One region of the Nocardia sp. NPDC101769 genome, then DNA from elsewhere that is predicted to be linked to it. Evidence: riboswitches for the same ligand, from Rfam matches in the RefSeq annotation. Region 1 holds a riboswitch; each other region holds the start of a gene.
What was found. A riboswitch is a leader RNA that binds a small molecule or an ion and turns the genes downstream of it on or off. The one in region 1 is predicted to bind magnesium.
Positions count from the first base shown of each region.

Region 2: it holds a riboswitch for magnesium, as region 1 does, so the genes downstream of both, ACIRRA_RS34940 (MgtC/SapB family protein) here and ACIRRA_RS22125 (hypothetical protein) in region 1, are expected to answer to the same signal.
Region 3: it holds a riboswitch for magnesium, as region 1 does, so the genes downstream of both, ACIRRA_RS36005 (hypothetical protein) here and ACIRRA_RS22125 (hypothetical protein) in region 1, are expected to answer to the same signal.

Region 1 is NZ_JBIWMX010000014.1:49,289-59,496, forward strand. Features, by position in the region: gene ACIRRA_RS22120 (DUF4118 domain-containing protein) at 208-2,757, opposite strand; M-box (ykoK) riboswitch at 3,518-3,689, shown strand; gene ACIRRA_RS22125 (hypothetical protein) at 3,973-4,716, shown strand; M-box (ykoK) riboswitch at 4,824-4,995, shown strand; gene ACIRRA_RS22130 (hypothetical protein) at 5,326-5,508, shown strand; gene ACIRRA_RS22135 (NRAMP family divalent metal transporter) at 5,601-7,343, shown strand; gene ACIRRA_RS22140 (hypothetical protein) at 7,440-7,565, shown strand; gene ACIRRA_RS22145 (phosphate signaling complex PhoU family protein) at 7,629-8,297, shown strand; gene ACIRRA_RS22150 (MgtC/SapB family protein) at 8,958-9,686, shown strand; gene ACIRRA_RS22155 (DJ-1/PfpI family protein) at 9,938-10,208, opposite strand, start outside.
Region 2 is NZ_JBIWMX010000030.1:38,195-48,402, reverse strand. Features, by position in the region: gene ACIRRA_RS34960 (hypothetical protein) at 1-1,824, opposite strand, end outside; gene ACIRRA_RS34955 (pentapeptide repeat-containing protein) at 2,093-3,967, opposite strand; gene ACIRRA_RS34950 (ArsR/SmtB family transcription factor) at 4,734-5,075, opposite strand; gene ACIRRA_RS34945 (MFS transporter) at 5,163-6,386, shown strand; M-box (ykoK) riboswitch at 6,459-6,634, shown strand; gene ACIRRA_RS34940 (MgtC/SapB family protein) at 6,836-7,549, shown strand; gene ACIRRA_RS34935 (hypothetical protein) at 7,601-7,723, shown strand; gene ACIRRA_RS34930 (SDR family NAD(P)-dependent oxidoreductase) at 7,725-8,489, opposite strand; gene ACIRRA_RS34925 (helix-turn-helix transcriptional regulator) at 8,825-9,664, opposite strand; gene ACIRRA_RS34920 (DHA2 family efflux MFS transporter permease subunit) at 9,783-10,208, opposite strand, start outside.
Region 3 is NZ_JBIWMX010000032.1:50,787-60,994, forward strand. Features, by position in the region: gene ACIRRA_RS35995 (Nramp family divalent metal transporter) at 1-546, opposite strand, end outside; gene ACIRRA_RS36000 (magnesium transporter MgtE N-terminal domain-containing protein) at 720-2,060, opposite strand; M-box (ykoK) riboswitch at 2,241-2,422, shown strand; gene ACIRRA_RS36005 (hypothetical protein) at 2,702-3,391, shown strand; gene ACIRRA_RS36010 (DUF3558 domain-containing protein) at 3,489-4,001, opposite strand; gene ACIRRA_RS36015 (DUF3558 family protein) at 4,001-4,525, opposite strand; M-box (ykoK) riboswitch at 4,654-4,821, shown strand; gene ACIRRA_RS36020 (DNA polymerase domain-containing protein) at 5,084-6,046, opposite strand; gene ACIRRA_RS36025 (VWA-like domain-containing protein) at 6,119-7,348, opposite strand; gene ACIRRA_RS36030 (AAA family ATPase) at 7,345-8,592, opposite strand; gene ACIRRA_RS36035 (hypothetical protein) at 8,633-10,024, opposite strand; gene ACIRRA_RS36040 (glycosyltransferase 87 family protein) at 10,155-10,208, opposite strand, start outside.

The DNA.
Region 1 (10,208 bases):
GTCGTAGCTGTCAGCGGATTCCGGCCGTGGCGGTCGAGGCCCTGTCCGACGAGGCGTAACTCCGCAGCAACACCTCCCTGATTCGCGCGGTGTACCGATCCGCGTTGCTTTTCCGCGATTGATACCGGGCCCCTCGAGGTCGGGAGAGCGGCGGCGCAGATTGGCGTGTGCGGGAAGGGGATTTCGTCGTCGACGACCGGATGGTGCTCATTTCCGGACTGTGTGCTGAGGTGCCCCGGACTCCGGCTCCGGCGTCCGGGGCAGCGAGAAGACGAATGTCGTTCCACCGCCGGGAGTGTCCTCGACGGTCAGTTCGCCGTCGAGGGCGCGGGTGAATCCTTGGGCGATGGCCAGGTCGAGGCCCAGCCCGCGAGCACGACTGCCGTTGGTGGTGTGCTGCTGGGAAGGTTCGAAAGTTTGCCTGCGATATTCGGGCGGGATTCCGGGGCCCTGGTCGATAACGCGCACTTCCACCCGGTCGCCGCTGACACCGCCCTGGACTCGGACGGTATGGCCGGGCGGCGACCAGGTTTGGGCATCGACCATGACATTGGTGATGGCGCGCTCCAGCAACCGGGCATCGGTGCGGACCGCAGGCAGCTCGCGGGCTTCGATGGCGATGGCCGAGCCGGCGTTGGTCAGACCGTTGACCGCGCGGCGGAGCACATCGGTGATGTCGGTGTCGGTCATGGTCAGCGGGAGTGCGCCGGCCTGTAATCGGCTCATGTCCGATAGATTTGCGACCACGTGGGTGAGTCGGTCGACCTCTGTGTCGATGGTCCGGTGGACCTCCATGGTGCTGTCGCGATCCCCCGCCGTTTCGGGGGAGAGCAAACTCGTGGCCGCGGCTTTGATGGTGTCGAGCGGCGTGCACAGATCGCGCGAGACCGCCTCGAGCAGTCTGGCGCGCAGTGCGTTGGACTCGGCGAGCGCGGCGGCGCCGGACGCTTCGCCCTCCAATCGGACCCGTTCGAGCGCCAGCCGCAGCTGGGTGACGAAGGGTCCGAGCAGCCGGGCATCCTCTCCGCTGAGCGTGGGTCCGGACAGGGTGAGCACCGCCCCGCCGCCCAGCTCGGCGGCGAATCGCGCTTCCTTGGGTTCTTGCGGGGGATCGCTGCCATCGGTGACGAGCGGGTGCCAGGAGTTGTTGTCGCGCACCAGCACCGCCGCGTTGTCGGCGCCGAAGGTGCGGCGCAGATCGGCCAGCAAGTCGGGCAGTGCGCGGGCGCCGGCATCGACGGTCTGCCCGGCCAGTCGCACGAGCGTCTCCGCTTCGGCGCGGGCGCGGGCAGCCTGCAGAGTTTGCCGGGCGAGACGGTCTACCAGCACGCTGACGACGGCGACCACGGCCAGGAACACGATCAGTGCCGCGATATCGGTGGTATCGGCGATGTAGAGGCTGTAGACGGGCTCGGTGAAGAAGAAATCCGCTGCGAGCCAAGCGATTACGGCAGCTGTCAGTCCCGGGCGCCAGCCGCCGAGCACGGTGACCGCGACCACTGCGAGCAGCAGACACAGCAGCGCGCCGGGCAGGCCCATCACGGTCCGCAACGGCGACAACGCGGTCGCCAGGGCGGCGATTCCGGCCGTGCCCAGGGCCCACGCCAGCCGCCTGCGGTGCGGTGGCATGCGGACCGGATGGCCTGGGTGCGCAGCCTTGGGTAGCGAGGGCGGTTCGCGTGCGGGGGTCGCGATGATGTGCACGTCGATCGGCCCTGCCCGACGCAGCACCTCGTATGTGATCGATCCGTGCAGCCACCGGCGCAGCCAGCCCCTCCGGCTGCGCGCCAGCACCAGCTGGGTGGCGTTTTCTGTGGCCGCGAAGGCGAGCAGTGCGCTGGGCACGTCGTTGCCGGTGATCTCGGTGAAGCTGCCGCCCAGGTCGGCGGTGAGGGCCCGCAGGTGATCGAGTGCCGGCGGTCGCGCCTGGATGGTGGCGTCCAGTTCGCGTACGTGCACGGCCAGCAGTTCGCCGCGCAGCCGGGCGGCCATACGCGCGCCGCGGCGCACCAGCGGTTCGTCGTCCGGGTGGCCGGTGACCGCGACCAATACCCGTTCCCGGGTCTCCCAGGGCTGGGTGATGCCGTGCCGGAGGCGGTAGTCGTCGAGGCCTTCCTCGACCCGGTCGGCCACCCACAGCAGCGCCAGTTCCCGTAGCGCGGCCAGATTACCGATGCGGAAGTAGTTGCCGAGGGCCGCGTCGATCCGTGAGGGCGGATAGATGTTGCCGTGAATCATCCTGCGCTGCAGGGCTTCCGGGGTCATGTCCACGAGTTCGATCTGTTCGGCGGCACGCACGACGGCGTCGGGCACGGTTTCGCGCTGGGTGATTCCGGTGACCTGCGCGACCACATCGTTGAGGCTCTCCAAGTGCTGGATGTTGAGCGTGGAGACTACGGTGATCCCGGCGGCGAGCATTTCCTCGATGTCCTGCCAGCGTTTGGCATTGCGGCTGCCGGGTGCGTTGGTGTGGGCGAGTTCGTCGACGAGGGCGACGGCCGGACGCCGGGCCAGTACCGCGTCGATGTCCATTTCTTCGACGGTCATTCCACGGTGCGTGCAGATCCGCCGCGGAATGACCGGCAGATCCTGGATCTGGTCGGCGGTACGGGCGCGGCCGTGCGTTTCCACGAAGCCGATCACCACGTCGGTCCCACGTCCTCGGCGCCGACGGCCCTCCTCGAGCATCGAGTAGGTCTTCCCAACCCCCGGTGCGGCTCCCAGGTAAATGCGGAGGTTACCGCGCGCGGTAGCCATAGCTCCATGGTGCCCGTCGACGGCGGTGGCCGCGTCGAATAGATCGCGGGCCTGGTCGTAGGCCGGTCGAGTCAGCCCGGTGTCCGGGCAGACGTTGCGCTCGGGAAGGTGCTTGCCAGGCCCGAGGCGTAGGGAGTCGCGCCTGTAGGACCGATTACGACCCGTACTGTTCGAGGTGGTGGGTCAGTAGTCCGGTCAGAGTTTCCGTCGACGGTGTTCCAGGATCCGCCGAGCAGGACCGTGTTGTGAGGGTCGAGGGCTGCCAGGGCGATCCAGCGCCTCGATAGCGGTGTTCGAGCGCGGTCAGCACACCGTCCTTGGAAGTGTTGGTCGGTGCCGTAGGCGGCGATGCGGCTGGTGTCGCGCGATCCGGTCATGATGACCTCCCGGGCCGCTGCGGAGACCGCCGCGGTGATCTAGCGGTAGATGGTCACGACATCCTTTGGGGTGGTGCGGGTTTCGCCCCATTGGTCCGGGCCGTTCGATGGTCGGGACGTCGATGAGCCGATGCCCGAGGATGTCCGCCTTCAGCAGCACCCGCCCTCGCGGCGTTCGAACGCGTGCAGGTCTAATCTTGTTGACCGACAATATGATTCGATCCGCACCGAACCGGCGGCCACGGCCACACCACGCACCGCAGCCGGTGCTATCACTCGAATTCTGGCCGAACCACGGGTATCGGACAGACGAAGCAACGCTTTTCATCGCAAATGTCCGAATTGACGAATGACTCGTTCGGTGTCAAGCTTTGCGCCGTAATACAGCACCTCGCTAGGCGAGGCTCCTGTACGAACACAGGCCACTGATCCGACGACGTCGAGAGACGCCCAGGCTCAGGACAGGTTTCCCCGGATTAAGGGGTAACCCCAGGTGGCTTCCCGCGTAGTGGGATACGTCGTGCAGTGCCGAAGCTCTGACGAGAGGGGTGCTCGCCCTCCGGTCTTCCGCCGGGGCGACTCCTCGTGTGCACCCGTGCTCAGCGCCCTCGTGCGCTCCGGCCGCAAGGAGGTGAGGACGACCCATGGCCCCCGGCGATAGTCCGTATCCGAGTCATCCGTTCCACTCACCCGTTTGCGGGTGGAAACGCGCCACACGACTCTGACGTTTCACCACATCTGACGCGACGCGTATTCCCTTGCGCGGACGTGTAATTCGTGCTGGCCTTTTCACCCCCATTCGAATTCACCGTCCCCAGAATTTCGAAGGTTTATCTCGATGAGGAAGATCACCGCTTACACCGTTGCCGCCGCCGTCACCCTCGGTGTGGTCGGCTGCAACGCCCAGGACGCCAGTGCCGATGCCCCCGCCGCAACCTCGGCGGCTCCCGGCATCCACTGGGACACCAAGATCGACGGCGCTTCGGTGGTGCTGAAGACCGACGCGGGCTCGCTGACCACCCAGGACGGCCAGTTCCAGGTGCGTGACAACAACGGTGGCCTGGTCACCCAGTTCCCGCTCAGCTGGCTGGACAACGCGGGCGCGCACCCGATCGCTGCCCAGATCGACGGCAACACCGCCACTTTCACCCCGAACATGGACCCGGCCGCCGTCGTCCCGGCCCCGGCCCTCCCCGCCCCCGCGCTGAGGGACGTCGCCAACCAGGCCGACCAGGACGCCGCCTTCTCCGCCGCCGTCAACCAGTTCGGCATCGTCACCTCGATGGGCACCATGCTCGGCACCCTCATCGGTGGCGTCGCGGGTTGTGCGATCGGCGCCGCGGGCGGCGCGATCGCCGGTGTCGTGGTGATGTCGGTGCCGACCGGCATCGCGGGCTGTGTCGCCGGCGCGGCCATCGGCATCCCACTGGGCGCGGCTGCCGGTCTGGTGCTGACCGGTGTGCCCGCCGCGATCGCGGTCGGCGTCGGCCTGGCCCAGCGCCTGACCGCGCCGGACTCCACCCCGGCCGCCAGCGCGGCCACACCGGCTCCCGCCGACCCGGCCGCTGCCCCGGCCGCGTAGGCGGGCCCGGTTGTGCCGCTGAAAGCCACACCGGCACAACCGGATCCCATAGAAACGCGATCGGTAGCACTTGACTTGCGACTGGCGAAAGGGTCAAACTCGTTGAGTCAGCACCTCGCTAGGCGAGGCTCCTGTACGAACACAGGCCACTGATCCGACGACGTCGAGAGACGCCCAGGCTCAGGACAGGTTTCCCCGGATTAAGGGGTAACCCCAGGTGGCTTCCCGCGTAGTGGGATACGTCGTGCAGTGCCGAAGCTCTGACGAGAGGGGTGCTCGCCCACAGGATTTCCCTGGGGCTTTCCCCTTGTTCTGGCGCGACGAATAGTGACGTCCGCGTACGTCCCGGCTGCAAGGAGGTGAGGGACGAGCAATGAAGTCCGGCGATAGTCCGTACCCGAGTCCGGTTCGAAAATCTGTTTCGTTCCCAGCTTGCTGCGGCCCCGTGAACGCCTGACACCGCAGAAATCCGAGCATCGACCAGGTTCGGCGTGAACGCGCCTGAATGAGGGGGTCGATGCGGATTCCGCATGCCCTGCGCGCCTCGCAGGGCCCGTCAGCGTGCCGGGAGATATTGCAGCAGCGAGCTTTTCGCCAAGGAGCAATGTCATGGCCGTGATCGCTTTCCCGACCCACGACACCATCTCGCCGACCGCCACGGTGAGCGAATTCTTCCGCCGGTTCCGCACCAAGGTCCGGCTGACCGATCAGGAGCGTGCCCACATGCAAGCGGCCCGGCCCCGGGCCGCCCTCTACACCGCCTCTCTCGGCGGCCACCCCTACCACTGGTAGCGGGTCGCGAGCGGCGGCGGAACCCCTCGGCCGCCGCTCGCATTCCTAAACTTGCAGTACTGCAACATGATTCAGAGAGGGAGAAAACGGTCATGGCCTTCTTCTCCGACGGCGCGAACCGCCGTAACACCACCACCGTCGCCGACGTATCCACCCCGGGTGCGGTCATGGACAGCGCCCACGTCGGCGACATCCAGGGCGCGCTGGGCACCATCGGCCAGCACGACACCCTCGAAGGCCGCACCCGCTGGCAGCGTTTCCGCATGCTGCTCGCGGTCATCGGCCCCGGACTGATCGTCATGGTCGGCGACAACGATGCCGGCGGCGTCGCCACCTACGCCCAGGCCGGACAGAACTACGGCATGGCGCTGGTCTGGACCCTGGCACTGCTGATTCCCGTGCTGTATGTGAATCAGGAGATGGTGGTCCGCCTCGGCGCGGTCGCCGGAGTCGGCCACGCCCGGCTGATCTTCTCCCGGTTCGGAAAGTTCTGGGGCGCTTTCAGTGTCGGTGACCTGTTCATCGTCAACGCGCTCACCATCGTCACCGAATTCATCGGTGTCTCGCTGGCGCTCAACTACTTCGGGCTGCCCAAGGGCATCTCGGTGCCGTTGGCGGCGGTGCTGCTGTTCGGGGTGGTCGCGGGTGGCTCGTTCCGGCGTTGGGAGCGTTTCCTGTTCGCGCTCATCGCCGTGAACATCGTGCTGTTCCCGCTCGCGTTCATGGTGCACCCGAGCATCACCACGACCGCCAAGGGCATCATCCCGTCCTTCCCCGGCGGGCTGGATTCGACGCTGCTGCTGCTCATCGTCGCCATCGTCGGCACCACCGTCGCGCCCTGGCAGCTGTTCTTCCAGCAGTCCAACATCGTCGACAAGCGCATCACCCCGCGGTGGATCCGCTACGAGCGCATCGACCTGTGGGTCGGCATCGCGATCGTCATGATCGGCGCCGTGGCCATCATGGCCGCCGCGGCGTTCGGCCTGGGCAGCGACGCCGTCGGCAACTTCACCGACGCGGGCGCCGTCGCCCAGGGGCTGCACGACAACATGGGCAAGACCGTGGGCGCGCTGTTCGCGATCCTGCTGCTGGACGCCTCGCTGATCGGCGCGAACGCGGTCGGGCTGGCCACCACCTACGCCCTCGGCGACACCCTCGGCAGAAGGCACTCGCTGCACTGGAAGATCAGTGAAGCGCCGGTGTTCTACGCCGGGTACGCCGTGCTGCTCGCCATCGCCGCGGCGGTGTCCTTCAGCCCGGACCACGTGCTGGGTCTGCTGACCCAGGGTGTGCAGGCCCTCGCCGGCGTGCTGCTGCCCTCGGCCACCGTGTTCCTGGTCCTGCTGTGCAACGACAAGGCGGTCCTCGGCCCGTGGGTGAACACCCTGCGTCAGAACATCGTCGCCGGAATCATCGTCTGGTCGCTGGTGCTGCTGTCGCTGGCGCTCACCGCGGCCACCTTCTTCCCCGACCTGTCCACCAAGACCCTCGAAATCGGCTTCGGCGTCGGCGCTCTCATCGGCGTTCTCGGCGGTGCCGTCATCCTGGCGGCGCACGGCCGCTCCGGTCGCAAGGCCACCGAGCGCACCGCGGCCGAACTCGGCGGTCTGGACCCGGACCAGATCGAGGAACTCGACTCGACCCCGCTGTCGCGGGCCGAGCGCAAGGCCATCCGTGACGCCGACCGCGACTCCTGGCGCACTCCCGCGCTGGACACTCTGGAGCGGCCCGCGTTCTCCCCGGCGCGGATGGCGGGCATGATCGCCCTACGCGGCTATCTGCTCATCGCGGTTGCGCTGGTCGGTGTGAAGATCTACCAGCAGATCACCGGCTAGCCGGAAGGGACCGGGTGCGGCGGCGAGGATCTCGATCCTTGCCGCCGCTGTCGGCACCACGCGCACCCCGCCACGACCACGAGAGGCGCAGCGCCGATGACGCTGGCCGCAACCACCCTGCCGACCTACAGTCCGCACGCGATCCACATCGGGACCGCCATCGTGCTCCTGATCCTGGTGATCGTGCTCGTCATCGGCGTACTCCTCGGCCGATGCCGCTGATCTCTCCCCGCGACCTCATCCCCCGGCCGGCTCGTCTGGCATCCACCGAACATGGAGCGCGGCATGCGAACTCGGTTCCGTCGAGATCTCGGCGAGCTGTCCGAACAACTGCGCACGATATGTCTGCTCGACCGCACCGCCTTGGCAACCGCGACGCGCGCCTTACTCGACGCCGATCTCGCGGCGGCCGAACGAGCAATCGACATGTGTGGGCGGATCACGGCCCTGTGCCAGAACAGCGAGCGCGCCGCGACGCGACTGCTCGCCCTGCAGGCCCCCGTCGCGAGCGACCTCCGCCAGGTTGTGACCGCCCTGCACCTCGTCACCGACCTCGCCAGAATGGGCGCACAGGCCAAACGCATCGCACTGATCGCGCGTCGCAGACATCCCGCGCAAGGGGTTCCGGCGTCCGTGCGTCCCGCGATCGTCCATATCGCCGAAGGCGCGGTCGCCATGGCAGCCGGTGCCTCCGCCCTGCTCGACTCCCATGACCCCGTGGAAGCCACACGGCTGGCGAACCGGGACGCGGTGGTGGGCGAATTGCGCGACGCGGTGCTGGGGTCCGTGCTACGACCCGATTGGAGCTACGGGATCGGCGTGGCGGTCGACCTCGCACTGCTGGCCGGGTACTACGAGCGGTTCGCCGACCACGCCGTGCGGGTCGGCCACTGGACCGTCTTCGTCGCCACCGGCCGGCCACCGCGGCAAGTAGCTGCCGAGCAGGCACCGTAGTCTGCGCAAACCCTCGAATTACAGTGGGCCATAAAGAAATTCCAGGCGAGAGACTGGACGGGTGCGTAGCGGCATCGACGCGGCCCAGCACGCACAATCTCGATTCAGCTGGCCCGGATCGGCGCGTGCATCACCCGAGTCCGGCATATGCACAACTGGCGCCAGCGCCACGACGAATCGGTAGCGGAGCACGCGGTTCTGATCTGTTCGACGACGCTGGTCGCCCATGGACCGATCGCCTCCGCGGTGCTCGCCGACCGAGTCGGCACTGACCGCTCTGCATGAGCAGGCAGGTCGCGACGCTGTCGACCGGGGCCTGGTGCGGCGCGGCAGCGATCCCCGGGACGGCCGCATCTGTCTGCTCACCGCCACCGATCAGGGCCGCGCGCTGGTCGCGGAAGTCACTCGGCGGCAGGGCGATTCGCTGGGCCAGGCGATGCGTGGCTGGACCGCCAACGAGCGGCAGATATTCGCCGGCCTGTTCGAACGATTCCTCCCACCTCGGCCACCCGCACCAAGACACCGTCCACCCCGCCAGCCTCGCCCAGCGAGGTGCCGCTCGCCAAGAGTTCACCGGATTACAATCTCCGGCAGATGACGGACGCCCTTCGGGCCAGATAACCTCCGGCACCGCTGGGTGAAGCGGATGCGGAGGTGGCAATGACGACCCTGGAGATGCTGCTGCGGTTGGGGGCGGGTGTCGGCCTGGGCACGGTGATCGGCGTGGAACGGCAGTATCGCGCCCGGATGGCGGGACTGCGCACCAATGCCCTCGTGGCCGCCGGAGCGACACTGTTCGTGCTGTTGTCCGCGTACGGATTCAACGGTGCCACAGCCGATCCCACGCGGGTGGCGGCGCAGATCGTCTCGGGGATCGGCTTTCTCGGCGCGGGTGTGATCCTGCGGGAGGGATTGAGCGTGCGCGGACTGAACACGGCCGCGACGCTGTGGTGCGCGGCCGCGGTGGGGGCACTGTCCGGGGCAGGGATGTTCTCGGTCGCCGCCGCGGGCACGGCGGTCGTCGTGGTGGTCAATACCGTGTTGCGGGCCGTGGGCAGGGTCGTGGACCGCCGTCCCGAAGCAGGGTCCGAGCAGCCCACCCGCTATGACTTCGCCGCGGTCACCGACGACGCGAGCGAAGCACACGTGCGTGCCCTGCTCGTGCAAGCATTGAGCCGCACCGACTTTCGGCTCACCTCGGTCGCCAGCACCAACACCGCCACCGCGGGTCGCGTAGAGGTGCGCGCGGAACTCGCGGCCGACGAGCGCGACGATCGGCAGATGGAGGCCGCGGTGAGCAGGCTCAGCCTGGAGCCGTCGGTGACCAGCGTCGGCTGGCACGTCCTCGAATCCGCCGACACTTTCCGCGGGGCCGACGACGACTCCTGATGTCCGCCACGGCCTCGGCTCCGCCGAGTTCGGACAGACCCGAGGTGTCACGGCGGGGAATCCGTTGACGGTGCAAGCATGTTGGTGCGCTATATGGGACCGGCGGTCGGCTCTCGCAGCGGTAGATGGCGGTGTTGTCGCACCCTCAGGTGGCGCCGACGATCGGTGGATCGAGGTTCAGATTCTGAACCCGAATTGAACCCCACCGGAATTGGCGGAAGTTCGGATACGGCCCGGTGTATCGGTTCGGGTCATCGGGTCCAGATCGGCCCGCGTGTCTCGTATTCCAGGATCTCCTCGACACGGGTCGCGGTGTCGGCGCTCAGCTCGCGGCGCACCAGCCAGAGTGCCAGGTCGAGACCCGAGGTGATGCCACCGGCTGTCACCAGTTCGCCGTCGTCGACGACGCGGGCCTTCGTGAGAACGCCACCCTGTTGTTGCAGCGTGTCGAGGGCACCGTGATGGGTCGTGCAGGGTCGGCCCCGGATCAGTCCGGCCGCGCCCAAAAGTAGTGCGCCGGTA
Region 2 (10,208 bases), on a different contig from region 1:
CTCGGTGGGCCAGACCGCGTCCTGCGCCGTCCGACCGTGTGTCGGGTCGGGGTGGACGGTGAGCTGCAGCTGGAATTGACGCTTGACTTCGACGGTGTAGGTCGCGGGAGATTTGAGCACCTCGACAGTGGTTTCGGTGATCTGAGCACCGTCGATGGCCATGTCCACCGCCCGGACCGCCCACCCCACGAACGGGATGGCGTCCTCGACCTCAGCGACCACGATCTGGGTGAACACCCAGGTAGCGAGCTTCTCCACCGCTTGGTCGACCAGGATGCCGGAGAGCTTGTCGGCGAGCGTCGCCAGCGCCTTCTTCATCCCGTCCTCGGCCCACTGGTAGCCGACATAGCCGGCGAACACGAACGCGGCCGCCGCCTTGAGCGCCCCCATCAATTCCTTGTCCGCGGCCAGAGCCTTGTACCAGCCGCTACTGGTGATGGCGGCTCCTGCCGCGAGAAACAACACCGGCACCCCGTATTGGAAGATCCCTGTCGCGACGGCCCCCACGAGGTCGATCTCGGTATCCCAGTCCGACCTGCCGATCCCGCCCCACAGCAGATCGGCTGCGCTTGCCTGCTCAGGCCAGGAGAACGAGAACTTGGTCGGGTCTGTCGGCGTCGGTATGCCCAGGACGGCGTTGACCGCTGACACCGTGCCGCAGAAGTACTTCCCGTTGTCAGGGTGATCGAACATACCGCCCCAAATTCCGGAGAAGCCATCGACATTGGTCAGCACCGCGCCGGCGTCGTCCCGGAACCGCACATATGTCGAGACGGTGCGCAGGTAGTCGTTGCGGGCGGCGATCGAGAACGTGCCGTCCTGGAACGAGAGCAGGTCAGGAGGAACATCCAGGCCGTGTCCGGGTGTCTTGTTGTCGAGGGTGAACGTGTAGCCGTCGGTGCCCGCGGCCTCGCCGAACGCACCGGCGGCAGCGAATCGCGGAGGTGTGACGCCGGCGGCCTGGGTTGTCGCCGGCCGTCCCGGGTTGACCGACCACTTCAGGTTGCGCAGCCGAAGATCGTCTTTGGTCTTACGGATCGCTTCGCACATGGGCCCCTGCCCGCTCGCGCCCGCAGTCTCGTCACTCAACTTGTAGTGGTAGACGGTCTTCCCGGCCTGGGCCCAGGGCCCGTTCGGGTTGTAGGTGTAGGGCTGGTCGTGTCCATCGGTGGAAGCGGTGATGGTGGCGAATCCACCCGTTGTCGTGGCGGCGCCCTGGCTGGAAATGGTGAGCGCGAAGTCGTGGATGCCGCCGGTGTTCGCGATCGTGTCGATCACGATCGCTGCCGTGGCGCTGTCGAGGCTGGCCAGTTCGGGATGATGGAACAAGATCGACTTCGCCGTCTCGATCGGGGTCATCAGACAATCGGCGTCCAGTGACATCGACAGCGTCGCCTCCGGCACACCATAGGCAGCCAGGGTGGCGTTCGGGATGGCGATCTGCTCAGCGATCTTCCCGAGGGCCGGTGTCGTGGTTCGTGCCGCGACGCGTGCGCGCTGCGGGACGTGGATTGTCATCGCCACCAATGCGGGCAATGCCGTGTCGCCGTCCTGGTAGTGGACGCGCACATGATGCGGTGACTCTTCCGAGACCACCACGTCCTCGGCGTAATGAGTGAACCGCGCAAGCTCGTTCTCGGGCATCGCGGCCAACGCCGCGTTCTGCCTGCGGGCCTGCGCGAGCGTCTGCGCGGTGTGCGCCCGGACCGGATGCCTACTGCGATAGCCCTTGACCCAGTACTCACGATGCCCGGCCCCGGAATCGTGGCTCAGATCGAGGTGGAACGTGACACGCGTGGTGGAGCGCACGGGAAGTCCTTTCATCAGCAGACGGTTTGCACTGTCCGATCCGACCCCGCCGACGGCATCACCCGCCCGTCTGCCCATTCCCGACGGTCGTGGAGCATGGCGAGATCATATTTCGACACCAACGCTCGATTTGCGATGCGCGGAGTGCGGCGGGGCCATTGTCGCGGCTTCGCCTGGACTCGCAGCGTTGCATTGTTCGCTGGTTCCTATCCAGCTGTGATGATGGTGGCGTGCACGACGCACCAGAAATGCTGATTCGCCGCCACGCCCATCCGGCTGCCGGTTACCTGAGATAGCACCAGTTGTTTTCTGATGGCACGCATGCCGGAGGATGGGGTGGCTCTGCGGCGGTCATCAGTGTCTCGACATCGACCCCATGGTTGCGCTGGGACCACCGCATACCATTGGGACATGTGGTGTCATCGTCGATCGCCGCCGTGAGTCCGACTGTTTCGCTGAATTGGGGTGCCTGCTGTATTTGCTCGTTGTCTGCGTCATAGGCGATGACCAGCAGCGGCGGGCTCCCGTATACACGGATGGTATTCGGTTGACCGGTGGGCAGGATGAGAGAGAAAGTGCCGTACGTCGACTGCAGACCGGATGTTCCGGACTGGTCGTAGTTGTCGATCGACCACTGCTGCCCGGTTTCGACAACGGTGATGGTGGCCGTGGCGATCAACGCGAACCCGGCGCTGGAGAACGCGTTCTGGACGTCGGTGCTGAGTTTTCGCTGGTCCAGGTCTGAAACCAGGGAGGTATCGGTACTGTCGAACAACGGCACGCCGACAAACGTCTCGGCCGGGCCCTGGATGCTCAGTGCGACAGCCGCGTTCGTGAGATCGGCACCGGGCAAACTCGCGCCGGTCAGGTCCGTACCCTGCAGCGACACGAATGCCAGCGATACAGCCCGGTCGTTGTCGCCACGACCCAGTGATGCCCCCCTGAGGTTGGTGTTGACCAGGTTCGCATACGACAGAGCAGCGCCGTCCATGTTCACCTGACTGAGGTCCATCGTGGCGAGGTTGGCCTTGGCGAGGTCGGCGTTGCGCAAGTGGGCGGAATCGGCCTTGGCATTCGACCCGTACAACTGCACGCCCGACAGGTCGACCGACACAAGGTTCGCCGAGGTCAGATCCGCATTGGGCATGAGTGCATTGACCAACACGGCAGCCGGTAGCCCGTCGTCGGCAGCGAACCGGGCACCTTCGAGTTTGGCGCTCTCCAGAATGGAGTTGGACAGATCGCAGCCCACGAACGACACTCCTTCCCCGCCGGCGAGCGCGCTGACCTCGCTCAGATCCGCACCCGCGAAGTCGGCGCTCCTGATCGTTGCCTGGTTCATGTTCGCGCCACGCAGGGTAGCGCCGGAGAAGTCGGCCCCCGACAGGTCGGCGCCGGCGAAGTTGACGCCCTTGGCCATGACCTGGCGCAGTTTCGCGCCCGAAAGGTTGGCGCCGGACAGGTCCGCGTCGGTCAGCACCGCACCGGAGAGATCGGCATTGGACAGGTCGCACGCCGGCAGTTTGATGCCGGTCAAATCGACACCCGCGAACGATACCCACCGCAGGTCGAGCCCCTGGCCACCACCGGAGGCAAGCAGATCGGCCAGGCCGGGGGTGAGGACCTGGTTTTCGAACAGCATGCTGTCGTTCGTGGACTCTCCGTAGTACACACCCACCAGGGTCATCCCCTGCGCGGACATGTTCATGCCTCCGCTACCGGTGGAGCACTGAACGAGAAAGGCGCCGTTGCCTTGGTCCAAGATAAGGAAGGGCGAGTCCAACTCCGGGTCCAGGTGGGGTTCGTCGGCGAGCCAGTATGTCGGCGGCATCCATGTCAGGTAATTTCCATTGCCAGCCTGAAGCAGGAACCCCCAATCACTCGGGTCCAGTGAGCCATACAGATTGAGTCGCTGCTCGTCATTCGGTGACGAATCGAAGCCGGACATGCACATCTGCTGCGATCCGAGGTCCACGGTGACGGCGTTGCCGGAATTAGTGAGCGCCCACTTGCCGAGAAACGGGAGAGATGAGCCGCTCATAACCCCGACGGTCCCATGCTCGCGAAGCCATTCAATGCGACGGTAACCATACGATAAGTCCCCTTCGTTTTCGTTGGATAATTCCCACATCCGATGTCCGTACTTCTCGAACTTCACCGATAGAGCAACCGGCGGCGCGCACACTCCGTCGGTCTCGTCATGAGATTCCATGGGTCTCGCGCGCATAGCGTCGATATGAGATGGGGGATGCGGTCAAGTAACTGTGCCCACGATGCGACCGCGTTTCCGACTCGACTGACCCACGGCCGACAGTAGTGAGACCCAGCGAGATCCTGCGCTGGAACAGCGCAGATCCCGCGCATTTGGCACGAATCGAGAGTGTTGACGGCACGAAAAGTCGCAGGTTTCTACAAATTTGCTACTGCTCGAGCTGGGCGGAATGGCACCGATCGTGTGGGCATTACCGCGGCTGTCTCGAGCCCTGCAGCGCTGGGACACGAGGAGACCGATGCCGTGATCGCGCTGGTGTCGGCCGAACCCGATCCGGCGGTCGGCCTGCGACGCTGCTGGGCGCGGCCCTGTCGCATCCGCAGCGGAAGCTCGCGGTGCTGCTGGCCGGCGCGGCGGATCCGCTGGTGGAGCCCGTGCCGACCCGGGTCACCCTGCGCCGTATCGAGTATCCGGCCGAACTGTTCACCCCGCTCGGTTTCGACGACCCCGTGGCCGAAACATCGCGCGGCACTGGCATATTCGGCGTATCTGGGCACGGGTCCAGCTGTGGCGGACGATGCGTGGCACGCTACCGGCCGACCAGGAGGCCTGGAAGTCCTACGTCGACGAGATCCGGCGGGTGCTGACCGCCCCGAGTCCGAGCGGGCACGAAACCGGCGTCGACCGGCCCGGAGTCGTCGCGACATTCGGGTTAGGCGCTCAGGGTCGCACCGCGACCGTGGGTGATGACCAGGTCGAGCAGGCCGGGGAAGCGGGCTTCGAGATCCTCGGTGCGCAGCCGGTTGAGGCGGCGGGTGCCCTCGTCGCGCTGACGGATGACGCCGGCTTCGCGCAGGGTCTTGAAGTGCCCGCTCTGGGTGGATTTGCTGATCGGCAGATCGAAGGTGGTGCAGGCCAGTTCGCCGTTCTCGGCGGCGGCCAGGCGGGTGACGATGGTGAGCCGGACGGGGTCGGCGAGGGCGGCCAGCACGGTGGTGAACCGCAGTTCGTCGCGGTCGGGGTGGACCAGTTCGGTCGCGGTTCGGCTCGCCATGGTGTCCAGACTAGTCCGCATGTTCACAAATTCCGAACATCCTGTTATGTTCGGAAATACCGAACATGTCTGTGCCGGGAGGACGCCATGACCATCGAGCAATCCACCGCAGCCGCTTCCGATCGCGCTGCCGCCCCGCAGGATTCACCGCCCGGGAGCGCTGCGCGGTTCCGGGGCACCGCCTACACGCTGTTGATCCTGTTGACGGGCACGAATGTGGCCACGCCGCTGTATCACGGTTATGCGCATCGGTTCGGGTTCTCGCCACTGGTGATGACGCTGGTGTTCGCGGTCTACATGGGGGTGCTGATTCCCGCGCTGCTGATCGCCGGTCCGGCCTCGGATGTGCTGGGGCGACGCCGGATTCTGCTGCCCGCGCTGGTGCTGGCGGCGCTGGGCACGCTGGGTTTCGCACTGGCCACCGATGTGGCGTGGTTGTTCGCGGCCCGAATCCTGCAGGGGCTGGCGGTCGGGGCGGCCTCGGGTGCGCTCACCGCCGCACTGACCGAGCTGGAGCCGCACGGTAGCCGCCGCCGGGCCGCGCTGGTGTCGGCGGTGGCCTCGGCGGGCGGTATGGGTCTGGGTCCGGTGCTGGGAGCTGTTCTGGCGCAATATCTTCCGGCTCCGTACGTGACACCGTTCATGGTGGAACTGGCGCTGCTGGTTCCGGCCGTGGTGGCGATGGCGGCGCTGCCCGAGACCGCGGTGGTCAGCCGGTGGCGGCCGCGACGGCCGAGTATCCCGGCCGGGATGGGTGCGGTCTTCGCGGCCGCGGGCACGGGCGCGTTCCTGGGTTTCGCGGTGGTCGGCGTCTTCCTCACCCTGATCCCGACCTATGCCGCGACCCTGTCGGGCAGTACGAATCTGGTGATCGGTGGTGCGGCGGCCGCGCTGCTGCCCACGGCGTGGGCGGTGGCGCAGCTGGTCGGCTACGGAAAACCCGAACGGGCCCTGGACTTCACCGGCTTCCCGCTGCTGGCGGTGGGTCTGGTGCTGCTGGCGGGCGCGGGCGCGGTCTCCTCGCTGCCGTTGCTGTTATTCGCGACCGTGCTGGCCGGGGCCGGTCACGGCCTGGTGTTCCTGTCGGGATTGACCGCGATCAATGCGGCCGCGCCTGCCGATCGTCACGCCGATGTGCTGTCGACCTATTTCGTGATGGCCTACTGCGGCAGCGGCGGCCCGGTCATCGGTGTCGGCCTGCTGGCGGGCGCGACCGGTCTGCTGGCTGCGGTGCAGATCTTCGCCGTGTCGGTGGCGGTGCTGTGTGTGGTGCGGCTGGTGGCGCGGGTCGCGGTCGAGGCGCGACGCTAGCGGCTGCACGAATGCGACGGCGCTCACGTCGGGTTGCCGATCGTGGCGGGCCGGTGTTTACTTCTGGGCGCAAGGTGCCGTCGTTAGCTGAGGCTCCTTCACGGATACAGGCCGGCGATCCCGAACGTCGAGAGACGCCCCGGATCAGGACAGGTTTCCCCGAGCTAAGGGGATGCCCCGACCGGCTCCCGCCATCCGTGGCGGGTTTACGCCGTGGAGTGCTGAAGGTCTTACGAGGGGTGGTACCCGTACCGGCGAGTTCACGCCGGTCCCACTCCCCCGGCATGCGTGCGTGTGGCGTCGAGGAGGTGGTGGTCGTGCCCGATGGACCGGAGCGCGTTCCGTTAGCCAATCGTTCACTCGGCGACACTCCTGCAATCCTCTGGCCGCTACCTGTACCCCGGTAGCGTCCGAGTCCGGAGTGCGCCGTCATGCGCTGGGAGATCGAGATGACCACGTGGGAAATGCTGCTGCGACTCGGCACGGGTGTCGGGTTGGGCGCGGTGATCGGGTTCGAGCGTCAGTTCCGGGCCCGGATGGCGGGACTGCGCACGAATTCGCTGGTCGCCGCCGGGGCGACCTTGTTCGTGCTGCTGTCCGCGCACGGCTTCAACGGTGCGTCGGCGGATCCGACTCGTGTTGCGGCGCAGATCGTTTCGGGTATCGGGTTCCTGGGCGCGGGTGTGATCCTGCGCGACGGGTTCAATATCCGCGGCCTGAACACCGCGGCGACGCTGTGGTGTGCGGCGGCGGTGGGTGCGCTCGCGGGTGCGGGCATGTATTCGACCGCGGTGGCGGGCACGGTGGCGGTGGTGGTGGTCAATACCGCGCTGCGCACGGTGGCGCGCACGGTGGATCGCCCCGGTATCGACGAGGTCGAGGTGCAGGAGGCGTTGTACGGCTTCCACGCCGACACCGACGACGCGCACGAGGCGCATGTGCGGGCACTGCTGGTGCAGTCGCTGACGCGCACCGACTTCCGGCTGGTGTCGATCTCGAGCCACGACACCTCCCCGGGCCGGGTGCAGGTGCGGGCGGAGCTGACCGGTGACCGCCGCGACGACCGGCAGATGGAGGCCGCGGTGAGCCGGTTGAGCCTGGAGCCGTCGGTGACCAGCGTCGGGTGGCGCACGGTGCCGCAGCTGGCAGCGGCCGAGGAGTGAACCTCGCGCTGCGGTCGGATACGCCGACCCCGCTCGCGGTGCCGCTGCCGGATGCGTCGGTGGGGCGCGATCGCGGGTCCGCCGGAGCTGGTGTACGGCAACGACGGTCGCGCCGACCTGCCGGTGGTGGCCGGCGAGCTGAATTTCGAGACCGCCGACCTGCGCGCCTGCTGATTCACACCATCGCCGACGGGACCACCGTGGTCAGGCCGCCATCGACGAGCAGGTCCTGACCGGTGATGTAGGACGCCTCCCCGGAGGCCAGGAACGCGACGGCGGCGGCCACCTCGTCGCTGTCGCCGACCCGCCCGAGCGCCACCCGCGCCCCCGCGGCGGCCTGCGCTGCGGCGGAGGCCTCGGCCCGGAAGGCGGGGGTGTCGATGTAGCCCGGGCTCACCGAGTTCACCCGAATCCCGCGTGGCGCCAACTCCGCCGCCAGCGTCCGCGTCAGACTCTGCACCGCCGCCTTCGTCGCCGAATACAGTGCGGCGCCGGGCGCGCCCCGATACGAGGCGAAGGAGGCGTTGAGGACGATCGCACCCCCGTCGACCAGCATCGGCAGCACCTGCCGCACGGTGAAGAACGCGGCCTTGAAATTGATCCCCACCACCCGATCGAATTCGCCGGCGGTGACCGCCGAAACCGGCTGGAACGCACCGATTCCCGCATTCACGAACACCACATCCAGCCGCCCGAACCGCTCGGACACCACCCGCGCCAGCGCCTCGAGATCCTCGGCCACGGTAGCGTCCCCGGCCACCCCGACCGCCCGCTCCCCCAGCTCGGCCACCGCGGTATCGAGCCGGTCCTTGTCACGCCCGGTGACGATCACCCACGCCCCCTCCCCGAGGAGCCGCCGCGCAGCGGCCAGCCCCATCCCACTGCTACCGCCGGTGATGAGCGCGACCTTGTCCTGGAACCGAAACCCGTTGTGTGTCATGACTTCAGCCTGCCGGGCCGCACTGTGGGTAAACAGTGCGCATCTATCGTGGGTGTGCCACCACCACCTTGCCGAGCGATGTGGCCGAACCGGGTCCAGGGCGCCGTTGCCTTCGACGATGGCCGCCAGAGTCGAGTTAGCGCTGCATGCATCACCGGAAATGTGAGCAGGGCCAACATGGCTCGGCCGTGGCCCACGAACGCGATACAGAACGTGTGCTCTGCGGGATCCACACGGCCGGAACAACATTCGAGACCATTCGGCGATTCCGATACAAAGCGACGCTCACCCGCCGGGAGCCACGCGATCAGGATCAGGGAGTCGTCACTGCCGGCTCAGGCGGGTGGGGCGAGGCGGAGACGGTGGAGCTGGTCGAGGCGGGCGGCAGTGTCGGTGCCGGCGCGGGGGTTGTAGAGGACCAGGTGGCGGTCGGATCGGTCGGCGAGGGTGAGGGTGGTGGCGTCGAAGTGGAGTTCACCGGCCTCGGGGTGTTGCAGGGCGTTGACCGCCTGCCGGGCCGGGCCGACATCGTGGCGGGACCAGAGGCGGGCGAATTCCGGGCTGCGGGAGGCGAGTTCGGTGATGACGGAGTCGAAGCCGGGGTCGCCGGGGCAGAGTGCGGAGTCGGCACGGTAGGCGGCCACGACAGCGGGGGCGGCCTCGGACCACGTCTGTGGCACGGCCAGGTAGCGCGGGTTGGTGAAGTAGGTGACCAGGCAGTTGTGGCCGGGACCGTCGTAGCCGAAGACGGCGCGGGCAGTGTCGTTGTAGGCCAGCACGTTCCAGTAGCGGTCGCGCAGGACGGCGGGGCGGGGGTTCCAGGCGTCGAGGAGGTTGCAGGTCTCGACGGTGATGTCGGTGCCGCTGTCGGTGGCGGGGCAGGGTGGGTTGAGGCCGGCCAGGACGTAGAGGTGGGCGCGTTCGGGGGCGGTGAGCCGCAGGGCGGCGGCGATGGCGTCGAGGACGTCGGTGGAGACGGTGATGTCGCGGCCCTGTTCGAGCCAGGTGTACCAGGAGACGCCGACGCCGGCGAGGACGGCGACTTCTTCGCGGCGCAGCCCGGGGGTGCGGCGGCGGCCCGCGGTGGGCAGTCCGACCCGGTCGGGGGTGAGGCGGGAGCGTCTGTCGCGCAGGAACTCTCGCAGATGCTCGCGTCGTCGGCCCGCTGTGTCCATACCTCACGCTAACAATGGTGAGCACCTCACCACCACCGGTTCCCGGCCGCCCTGAGACCCGGAAATGCCGTGTGGCCCACCCGGAAGCGTTTCCGGATGGGCCACACGGGTTTTCGGGTCAGTGGACGACGGCGGGCGCGTCGGCCCCGGCGGGTACGGCCGGTTTGGCGCGGGGCAGGAAGAATGCCGGGATCAAGGTGGCGGCCAGGAGGCACAGCGCCACCACGAAGGTGTGGGCGAAGGCGCGCGCGGCGAGGTCGAAGCCCTCGTCGAGCAGGGTGTGCGGCAGATGCGCGAGCTGGCCGTTGTAGCGCGACCCGATGGCCGCGTTGGCCAGCGACGGGTCGGGGGCGCCCGGGGGCAGCTGCACGCCCTTGCCGCCCAGGGTGTCGCCCCGGTTGAGCAGGCTGGTCAGCACCACGGAAATGGTTGCGGTGCCGATGGATCCGGCGGTCTGGTTGACGATGTTCATCAGCGTCGACCCGCGCGCGACCTCACTGTGGGTCAGCGTCTGGATGGCGGCGGTCATGGTCGGCATCATGGT
Region 3 (10,208 bases), on a different contig from region 1:
TATCTGCAGCAGGGTGATCAGGATGAAGACGAACATCGCCCGTTCCCACCGCTGGAAGCTGCCGGTGGCCATGATCGCCACCAGCGCCGCGGCCGCCACCGGCACCACGATGTACTTCGAGATGCCGAAATACTCCGCGGCCAGGCTGACACCGATGAACTCGGTCACGATGGTGAGGAAGTTCAGAACGAAGAGATCGCCCACCGAGAACCAGCCCCAGCCGCGACCGAAGCGCTCGTTGATGAGCCGCGCATGCCCGACGCCGGTGACCGCGCCCAGGCGAACCACCATCTCCTGGTTGACGATCAGTACCGGGATCAACAGCAGCAGCACCCACAGCAGGCTGTAGCCGTAGTTCTGCCCGGCCTGCGCATAGGTGGCGACACCACCGGCGTCGTTGTCACCGACCATGACGATCAGCCCGGGGCCGATAATGGCCAGCAGTGTCAGCATCCGGGTCTTGAACGTGCGCGAATGCTCGATGTCACCGACCTTGATCTTGCCGAGCGCGCCCTCGATATCACCCAGGTGCGCCGAATCCAGCACGGCCGACTGACGATTCGTCACCACTGCGGCGGAATCCTTGACGGCGGTGGACTTCTCGGCGGTCGCGGACTTCTCGGCGGTCGCGGACTTCTCGACGGCAGTGGGCTGTCCGCTCCCCCCCGGCGGCTGTGGTCCGGATCCGTTAGGGGTGGAACGGTTTTCCTCGGTATTGGTCATAGCTGTGCCGCGCCGTCCGGGTTGTCGCTGGATCCGGTGGTGACCGGCCGAGGCGGTCGAGGCGCGGGTTCCCGGCGCCGCCAGTCCTCGGGAATGACATCCTCGAGCACATCGTCGACGGTGACCACGCCGAGCACCCGGTCGGCGTCGTCCACCACCGGCACGGCGTACAGGTTGTAATCGGCCATCAGCAAGGCGATGTCGGTGATATCGGTCTCGGGTGCGACCCGCACCGGATCGGCGTCCATGATGTCGGCGACCGGCGTGGCCGGGTCGGTTTGCAGCAGCGCGATCACCGAGACCACGCCCACCAGGTGGCCGGAGTCGAGTACGTGCACCTTCAGCAGGGCCTCCGGCTGCAAGGCGTGCGCGGCCGATACCACCGAAAGCGCCTGTGCCGCCATGGTATCCAGCGGACACGAGACGAAGTCGACGTTCATCAGTCCGCCGGCGCTGTCGGGATTGAACCCCATCAGCGTAACGACCTTGACGCGCTGCCCGGGCGGCATCAGGTCGAGCACACGCCGGCGGCGTGACTGCTTGAGCTCGATGATGGAGTCGGCCGCGTCGTCGGCGCGCATGCGCCCGAGCAGGGCCGCGACTTCCGAATCGGACATGTCGTTGAGCAGGCGGCTGGACTTGTCGGAGTCGAGCTCCTCGAAGACGTCCGCCTCCAGTTCGGGATCGTCGTGCACTTGATCCAGGATCTCGTCCTGCTCGTGCTTGTCGGCGTCCTCCAGCAGGTCGGCGATCTCAGCGGGCTTGAGCCCGCGCAACCGGCTGCTGACCCGCAGCGTCAGCGACTGCTCATGGCCGATCAGCGGTTCGAACGCCTTCCAATCCCGGGAGGCGTGCCCGCCGCTGGACTTGATCAGCCCGAACAGGCGAGCCGGACGGCGGGTGTCCAGTCGCGCCAGCACCCAGCCCGAACCGGAGTCGTCGGGCGCGCCGACCCGATCGAGCTCGACATCGTAGGCGTGCACCAGCTCCACCGCCTCCACATCGATGAGCCGGTGACCGAGGATGTCGGCGCGCAGCAGCACCTCACCCGCCCGCCGCTCGAAGGACCGCAGGTCGACTTTGTTGACCGAGAGAACGATCCGATCGGCTTCGAACAGCCGAATACGTTCGGCGGAGACGAACACATCGCGCCCGCCCATCCCGACAACCACACCGATCACCGGCGGATAGGTGTCGCCACCCGGCAGGCGCACGACGAGGTCGTCCACCCGGCCGATGGTCTCCCCCGACGCGGCGATCACGGGCGCCTTCAGCAACTGCGACAGATGCACCGTCGCAACCGACTCCGGTTTCGACGATACTGTGGGTTCGGTCATATGCGCTCCTGACTCGGCGTCCCGGATTTCCGGCGGCCACGGGCAAACATTGCACGGTGGTCGACACTTCTCGTCGAATAATGGCCCAACGGCAGGCGTCCGGCAGACGAACGACGCACCCATTGGGTGATATGTCCGAATTGACGAATTAATCCTCTACTGCCAGACTTGTGGCGTCAATCAGCACCTCGCTAGGCGAGGCTCCTGTACGAACACAGGCCACTGATCCGACGACGTCGAGAGACGCCCAGGGTTAGGACAGGTTTCCCCGGATTAAGGGGTCACCCGAAGTGGCTTCCCAAGGTCATTGTTCATTGGGGATACGTCGTACAGTGCCGAAGCTCCGACGAGAGGGGTGCTCGCCCTCGGTCTTCTGCCGTGGCGACTCCTCGTGTGCACCCGTGCTCAGCGCCTCCGTGCGCTCCGGCCGCAAGGAGGTGAGGACGACCAATGGCCCCCGGCGATAGTCCATATCCGAGTCATCCGTTCCACTCACCCGTTTGCGGGTGGAAACACGCCACACGACTCTGACCTCTCACCACACCGCACACGACGCATATCCCTTTGCGCGGCCGTGTAATTCGTGCTGGCCTTTTCACCCTCATTCGAAATCACCCACCCCGAATTTCGAAGGTTCACCGATGAGGAAAATCACCGCGTACAGCCTGGCCGCCGCCGTCACCGCCGGCATGCTCGCCTGCAATGCACAGGATGCCGATGCCGCTGCGCCGGGCATCCACTGGACCGCTCGGGTGGTCGACAAGTCCGTCGTGGTCACGACCGACCTGGGCTCGCTGACCACGCAGGACGGTCAGTTCCAGGTGTGGGACAGCAATGGCGGCCTGGTCACCCAGTTCCCGCTCGAGTTCATCACCGATGACGGTCTGGCCCACCCGATCGCCGCCCGGATCGACGGCAACAACGCCACCCTCACCCCGAACATGGACCCGGCCGCCGCCGTCCCCGCCCCGGCCCTGCCCGCGCCGGTGCGGAAGAACATCGCGAGCCAGGCCGACCAGGATGCCGCGTTCTCCGCGGCGGTCAACCAGTTCGGTCTGGCCACCTCGATGGGCACCCTGATCGGCACCCTCATCGGCGGCGCGGCCGGTTGCGCCATCGGCGCCGCAGGCGGCGCCATCGCCGGCGTCGCGGTCATGTCGGTGCCGACCGGCATCGCGGGCTGTCTCGCCGGCGCCGCCATCGGCATTCCGCTGGGCGCGGCGGCCGGTCTGGTGCTGACCGGTGTGCCCGCCGCCATCGCGGTCGGCATCGGCCTGGCCCAGCGCCTGTCCGCGCCCGACTCCACCCCGGCCCCGGCGCCTGCCGCCTAGCGGGCAGGTCGGATTGCGTCGGCGAAACCCGTTGCGGCGGTGAGTGTCTCAATCCTCGCCGCCGCTGCCTTCTGGTCCGGCAGCGGGTTCGGGACGGTCACACACCGTCTACCGAGAGGGTGGCCTGCATGAGAGCCATGGCCCCCGCGCACGGGTCCGGTTGCGCCGCGTGGTCGCGGTTCTGGACCCACCAGGTGACGGTGCCGGTGTCGGAGGCGGTCACCGCGCAGGTGCTCGGATCCTTCGGGTCACGCCAGTACATGCCGCCGAAGTGCTTGATCACCAAACGCTCGACCTGATAACCGAATTGGTCAGCGATCTGGACCTCACGGCTCAGGGTGTCGTTCTCCAGCCAGGCGTAGGTGATGTCGACCGCACCGCCGTTCGGACCGGTGGCGGTCCAGTTGCAGACGGTGGGGGCGCTCTGCTGTTCGACACCCGAGACGTGCAGGTTGCTCGCGATCTTCTGATCCTCCAGCGGGCCGCAGCCGACCAGCAGGTTCGGGTCGTCGGCAGCCCGCACAGGTGTTTCCTTCGGGCCGTGGGAGCACCCCGTGAGTGCGGCGATCAGCAAGGCCGCCAAGGCGATTCGCGATCTAACCGTGCGCATTACCCCTGCCCCGCCTTCGTCAGAGTGGACGCCGCCAGCTGTTCCAGTCCCTTGCAGGGCTCCTTGGCGGTCTCCGTGATCGCGGCCCGCTCCGACCAATCGATGAAATCGCTGTCCCCGAACGGAAGTGCCACCTCGCACGACTGCGGCCCCTTCCATTCGATGCCGGATTGCCCGGCCACCTGAACGTCGGACGGGCGCGCGTCGGTGATCTGAGTCCGGCGGTCCGCGAGCGGACTGCCCCGGAACCAGTGGAATACCACCGCGTAGCCACCGCCCGAGGGCCGCTGCCACGCACATCCCAGCGGATTCACCGTCACTCGCTGCAGCCCATTGAGCCCGGTCGCCTGGCCGACATCGGCATCGGCCACCCCGCCGCACAGTCCGATGGTGTTCGGCGACGGCATCACCGCCGCCTTGGATGCGGTCGTCGCCGGGACCGCCTGCTGATTCGACGAGCCGCCGCAGCCCGTGATCGCCGCCCCGATCAGGGCGATCCCCGCCGCCGCGCTCACCGCTCTCATCACGCCGACCAGCGTAGGCGAACCGCCCGAATCGTGCGATCGGCGACTCGGCGGACGATTTGTGGCATGGCGCCCAGCGCATGGAAATGCGGGCTTTTGACAATTCCGGGAGCCTTGTCCACGTTCGATACCGCACCTGAACAGGCGAGGCTCCTGTACGAATACAGGCCACTGATACGACGTCGAGAGACGCCCAAGCTCAGGACAGATTTCTCCGGATCAAGGGGTAATCCAAGGTGGCTTTCCGATTCGGAACGCATCGCTCGGTGTCGAAGCTCTGACGGGAGGGTGTGCGTCCTTCCCCGGATCCCGGGGTCGACCTCCCCCGCGTGCACCGATAAATCCGCGTGTGAGCACTGTGAGGAGGTCCGGCCGAATGACAACCGATAACGCCCCCGGACCTCCCGTCCGACGCTCGTAATTCTTTCCGGTATTCGGCGACGCCCTGGCGCTCGCCTATTTTCGCGTGCCTCTTCTCGAATAGATGGGGACGCTACGGCGAACTGTACGAATATGACGCCGACGAGCACCTGCTGATCCGGGACGCTGCGGCCCGAGTCAGTTGTCCCGGCGGGCGCGGGCGCGGCGCTTGCCCTCGTGCATGGCCTGCACCCGGGCCACCGGGATGGTGTGCCCCTCGGCGATGAGATCGGCTGGGAGAGACTGGGGTTCGGGCATGGCCTCGGCCCAGGGATCGCGGTCGCCGAGAATCTTGGCCGCCGTGCGAATCGTGAAGTCGTGCGGGTCGATATTCGGCAGGTCCGCCCAGCCGACCGGGAACGAGACGGTCGCGCCCGGGCGGATGCGGGGGCTGTAGACCGACACCACCGTCGCACCGCCGGCGCGGGTCGAATCGAGAAAGACCTTGCCGCCCCGGTCTTCTCGAATGAACGCGGTGGTGGCGAGCCGAGGATCGAGACGTTCGGCCCGCGCGGCGATCGCCCGGGTCGCCGCCGCGGCATCCTCGAGATCGACGCCCGGCACGACCGGGACGAAGATGTGAACGCCCTTGGAGCCACTGGTTTTCACCGCGCCCGCCAGCCCGTCCGCCGACAACGCTTCCCGAATGAGCTGCGCGGCCCCGACGACCTGCGCGAAGGGCTGATCCGGCGCCGGGTCGATATCCAGCACGAGATGCGTTGGGCTGCCGGAATAGTCGGCCAGACCCTCCGCGTACAGCAACGTCACGTGGTATTCCACCGCGCGCTGATTCCCGAACCACAGCAACGTCCGCACGTCATCGCAGACCGCGTAGGACACCTCCCGTTTCGAGCTGCCCGCCCACAGCGTCACCCGCTGCACCCACTCCGGCGTGTACTTGGGCAGATTCTTCTGCATGAACGGCTCCTGCCCCGGCCGCACCCGCACCACCGACAGCGGCCGCTCCCGCAGTGACAGCACCATCCGCTCCCCGATCGCCTCCAGATAGTCGATCAAATCGCCCTTGGTGGCCTCGGCCCCGTCGAACAAGGGACTGTCGAGACTGGAGAACTTCAACCCGGCCCGCACGTCATCGCCCATCGGCCCACCATGCGCCACACCTGTACCGCCGTCAACCATCCCGGCCGTGACGCCCGGGGCCGGTCCGGGCCGTCACCCGATGTCGACGACCCTTGCCCAGGCGGGCGGACGGTCCGGTACGTACTCCGGATCGTCTTCCTGCCAGGCGGAGTCCCGGCGGAACAAGCCCACCACCGTACGGCACGCGGGCCGGGCGGGCGGCCAGGGCGTCTGACCGTCCGTCAGCACCACGATCACATCCGGACGGGGTTGCGCGCGTAGCGCTTTGGCGAAGCCGCTGCGCAGATCCGTTCCGCCGCCGCCGATCAGCGGGATACCCTCGGCACGGCACAGGGGATCCGAGATCCGGGCCGCGGCGTCGCACGACAGCACGGTGACCGAATCGCGGCGGCCGCCCACGGTCCGGGCGATGGCTGCCGTTTCGAGCAGCGCGCTGCCCAGCTCGGCGTCGCTGACCGACCCCGAGGTATCGATGATCACGGTGACGCGGGGTGGGGTGCGCCGCAGGCTCGGCAGGACAACGCCGGGCACTCCGGCCGAGCGCCGCGCGGGGCGCCCGTAGGTGTAGTCCTCGCCGACGCCGGGGGCGGAGGCCGCCGAGCGGATCGCCGCTCCCAGCAGATCCCGCCACGGCTGTGGCGGGTGCACCGCCTCCTCCGCCCACCGGCGCCACCCCTCGGGGGTCTGCCCCGGACGGCCGATAATGCCCTGCGCCACGCGAAATCGGACGGCGTCGCGTTCCTGTTCGCTCAGCCCGTCCGCGCCGTCCGGCCCCAGTTCCCACTCCCGGTCGAGGCCGTCGGCGCCGCTGCCGCAGTCCAGCCAGGCCAGGTCCGAGGTGCTCGGCCCGAGGCGGAACTGACGCAGGTAGTCCTCCATGAGCTCACCGGAGCCCAACCCCAGCGTCGACGGCAGCACGGCCCCCTCGGGCTGGACCAGACCGTCGCCGAACGCATCGTCGTTGATCTCGGCATCCGCGGCGATATTCATCCGTAGTCGCTCCGCCGGGTCGGTCAGGTCGTGTTCCCGGGCGAATCGGTCACTGCGCCTGTGATGTTCACGCAGCAGATGCGACACCTCGTGCACCAGGACGGAGGCCAGGTCCTCCACCGGCGTGTAGTTCACGAACGCCGGTGACACGTAGCACCGCCAGTACCGGTCCACACCCATCGTCGGCACCCGTGGCGACTCGACCAGGTGCAGCGCGAACAGCGCGGTCGCCAGGTATGGCCGGGCCCGGGCGGCCAGCAGCCGGGCGGCGAAGAGCTTGTCGAGGTCGAGCCGCGCGGTGTCCGGTGTCATCGGCCCGCCTGCGCGGCAACCCGGGCCGCGGCGCGGTCCGCGCCCTGCGACACCGACACCATGCCGGCCAGTCGTTCGATCGAGGCGGGCACGTCCCAGTCGTCCCGACGCAGGGTGGCGAGGGTGGTCGCGGGGACGACCACCAGGTCGGGCGCCCCGGATTCCACGGCCTTCACCAGCAGCGCCCACGCCGCATCCCAGCGGGATCGCTCCGGTCGCCGGCGGACAGCCGCCACCACACCGTCGAGCACGGCCTGACGGAGATCGCCACGCTCGGGCAGCTCGGCGGCGGCCGGATCGGCGAGCAGCATCTCCGGGTCGGGCAGGTCCATCCGGTCGATGCTGGTCAGCAGTTCGAAACCGGGACCGTCGCCGACGGCGCCCCGGACCAGCAGGGACAGCACATCCCGTCCGGAGCCGGCCGCGGTGGCGAAGGCGATCAGCCGTACTGTCATCTCCCAGCTGCGCGGCGACGGCCAGGCGCCACCCCTCCGGGTTTCGGTGCTGGGCAGTTGATGGACGAGTTTGGGACGCGCCGCGAGCAGCGCGCACACTGCGCGGCGGGCGAAAGCCACTGCGTCCGTGACCTTTTCCGGAGCGAGCGTGGGCAAGGTCGCGCGCGGCCAGGTGCCGCCGAGACCCCGGACGACCACATCGTGATCGTGTGTCCACTGCAGATGGACGAAGCGGTTGGCCAGCGGCGGACTCAGCTCCCAGCCGTCGGCCGCCGAGGAGCGCGGGTTGGCGGCGGCAACGATGCGGACGCCGTCCGGCAGGCGCAGCGCACCGATCCGCCGTTCCAGGACCAGGCGGAGCAGGGCGGCCTGCACGGCCGGCGGCGCGGTCGACAGTTCGTCCAGGAACAGCAGCCCGCGACCGGCCCGCACGAGCCGGACGGCCCAGTCCGGCGGCGCCATCGGCACGCCGTGCGTCGCCGGGTCGTCTCCGATGATGGGCAGGCCCGAAAAGTCCGACGGCTCATGCACACTCGCGATCACCGTGGTCAGTGGCAGATCCAGGGATGCCGCGAGCTGGGTCAGGGCCGCGGTCTTGCCGATCCCGGGCTCGCCCCACAGCAGCACCGGCAGGTCGGCGGCCACCGCCAGCGTCAGCGCGTCCAATTGAATGTTCGGGCGCGGCTCGGTGGTCACCGCGCCCAGCAGGTTCAGCAGTTCGCCTGCGACGTCGAGTTGGGAAGGGTGGGCGCGCTCCGCGGTCGGAGCGCACGTGTTTTCTACGGGCACGTGTGAATCACCTTTGGATGTAAAGGAATCGAGGAATTGATCAGCGTGAGGTCGCGTGGCGCGGATGCGCGCGACCGCCGTTGCGGCGACGCCGAGGGGTGTGATCGCGACCGACCGGCAGGGTGAGCCCGGCCCGGAACAGTCCGTAGCCGATCCGCCGTCTCGCGGACGCTTCCAGTTCGTCCCGCAGCGCTCCCGCACGCAGCAGCGCGTCGGGGCCGAGCAGACCTTCGACGACGGCCAGCGCACCGGCGGTGTCGCCGTGGTCCAACCGTTCACGAACGCCGACAAGACAATCCGGATGTCGATGCGCCCGGTCGATCGCCTGCAGGCAGGGCAGCGGAGTGCCGGTCAAGGCGACCAGCAGCTCCTCCCTGCGGATCTCCGCCGGATCGTGATCCAGTGCGGCCAGCACCCCGTTCACCGGTCCGATGCGGTGCAGCTCGCCCCGGCAGTCCACCAGGTGCGGCCGGCCCGCCGGATCGGCGATCGGAGAGGTATCGACCGGCGAGTGGTCCGGTACCAGTGCCGACGCGACAAGTGGATGCAGCCGATCCGGCGTGATGGATCCGGCACGAAGCAGTTCCAGATCGGGCAACACCCAGGTCGCCGCGTCGGGCAACACCGGCAGCGCGGACATCCCGCCCCGCGGATACGTCTCCTCGATCCGCAGTACCGGCGAATCTTCGTCGGGCACGGACACATCGACGACGATCCGCCGCCCGGCGCCGCACCGAATCAGGACAGGACCGGCCCGGCGCCCCTCGGCCTGCAGCAGTATTCCCGCCTCGGCCGCCCATCGGCCGACCGCGCACCCCGGGGGCACCAGCTCCGACAGCTCGGGGTTCAGTGTGCCCTCATCGGCGAATTGCGCTGCACCGGAACGCATCCACAGCTCATCCGCACGGCGGGCATCCCACAGATGACGGTGCAGATCGAGCCGGAATCGCCGATTGGGACGGGAATGCGGGTGCAGGTCGGAACCGGAGCGGGATCCGTCCCGGAGTGCGAGGCTGATTCGCTGGCCGGCATCTGCCCAAGCGGGCGCGGTCCGGACGACGAGATGCACGGAACGTTCGCTGCCACAACGGCTTCCGGAGTCTTCCGAATCGTATCGTGCCAGGGTGATCGTCAGCCCCGGTCGAAGCAGACCGTCAGGAGCAATCCTCGGCATGTGCCAGCGCAACAGGTCCGGTGCCAGGTGGCGCAGATCGGCCCGCACCCGAGCGGCAAGTTCCCGGCCGTGGGCGCGCACCAGCGAACGCATATCGATATCGACATCGAAACCCGCTGCGGCACAAGCCCCAGCCCAGTCCCCGACACAACGTCGGGCGGTCGCGGTCTCGATCATGGACGGCGGCACGGCGAACTCACGCACGCGCAGCCAGAAGGAAAAGCGGGAATCATCCCTATTCGTACTCGAAGTGCGCATCAGCACTCACCTGGCACGAACGGGACCCCCAATCTTTGTTCAGAAGGAGTCAACACCTGGCCGAGAATAACCCCTTCCCCCGATCCGGTCCAGCCGCGGCGCATTACCGCGAGATGAAACAGGAAGGGGCCTAACGTACCAGCGCACCAATCGCGCGGTCCTGGTCGGCGGACCGCGCACGCCG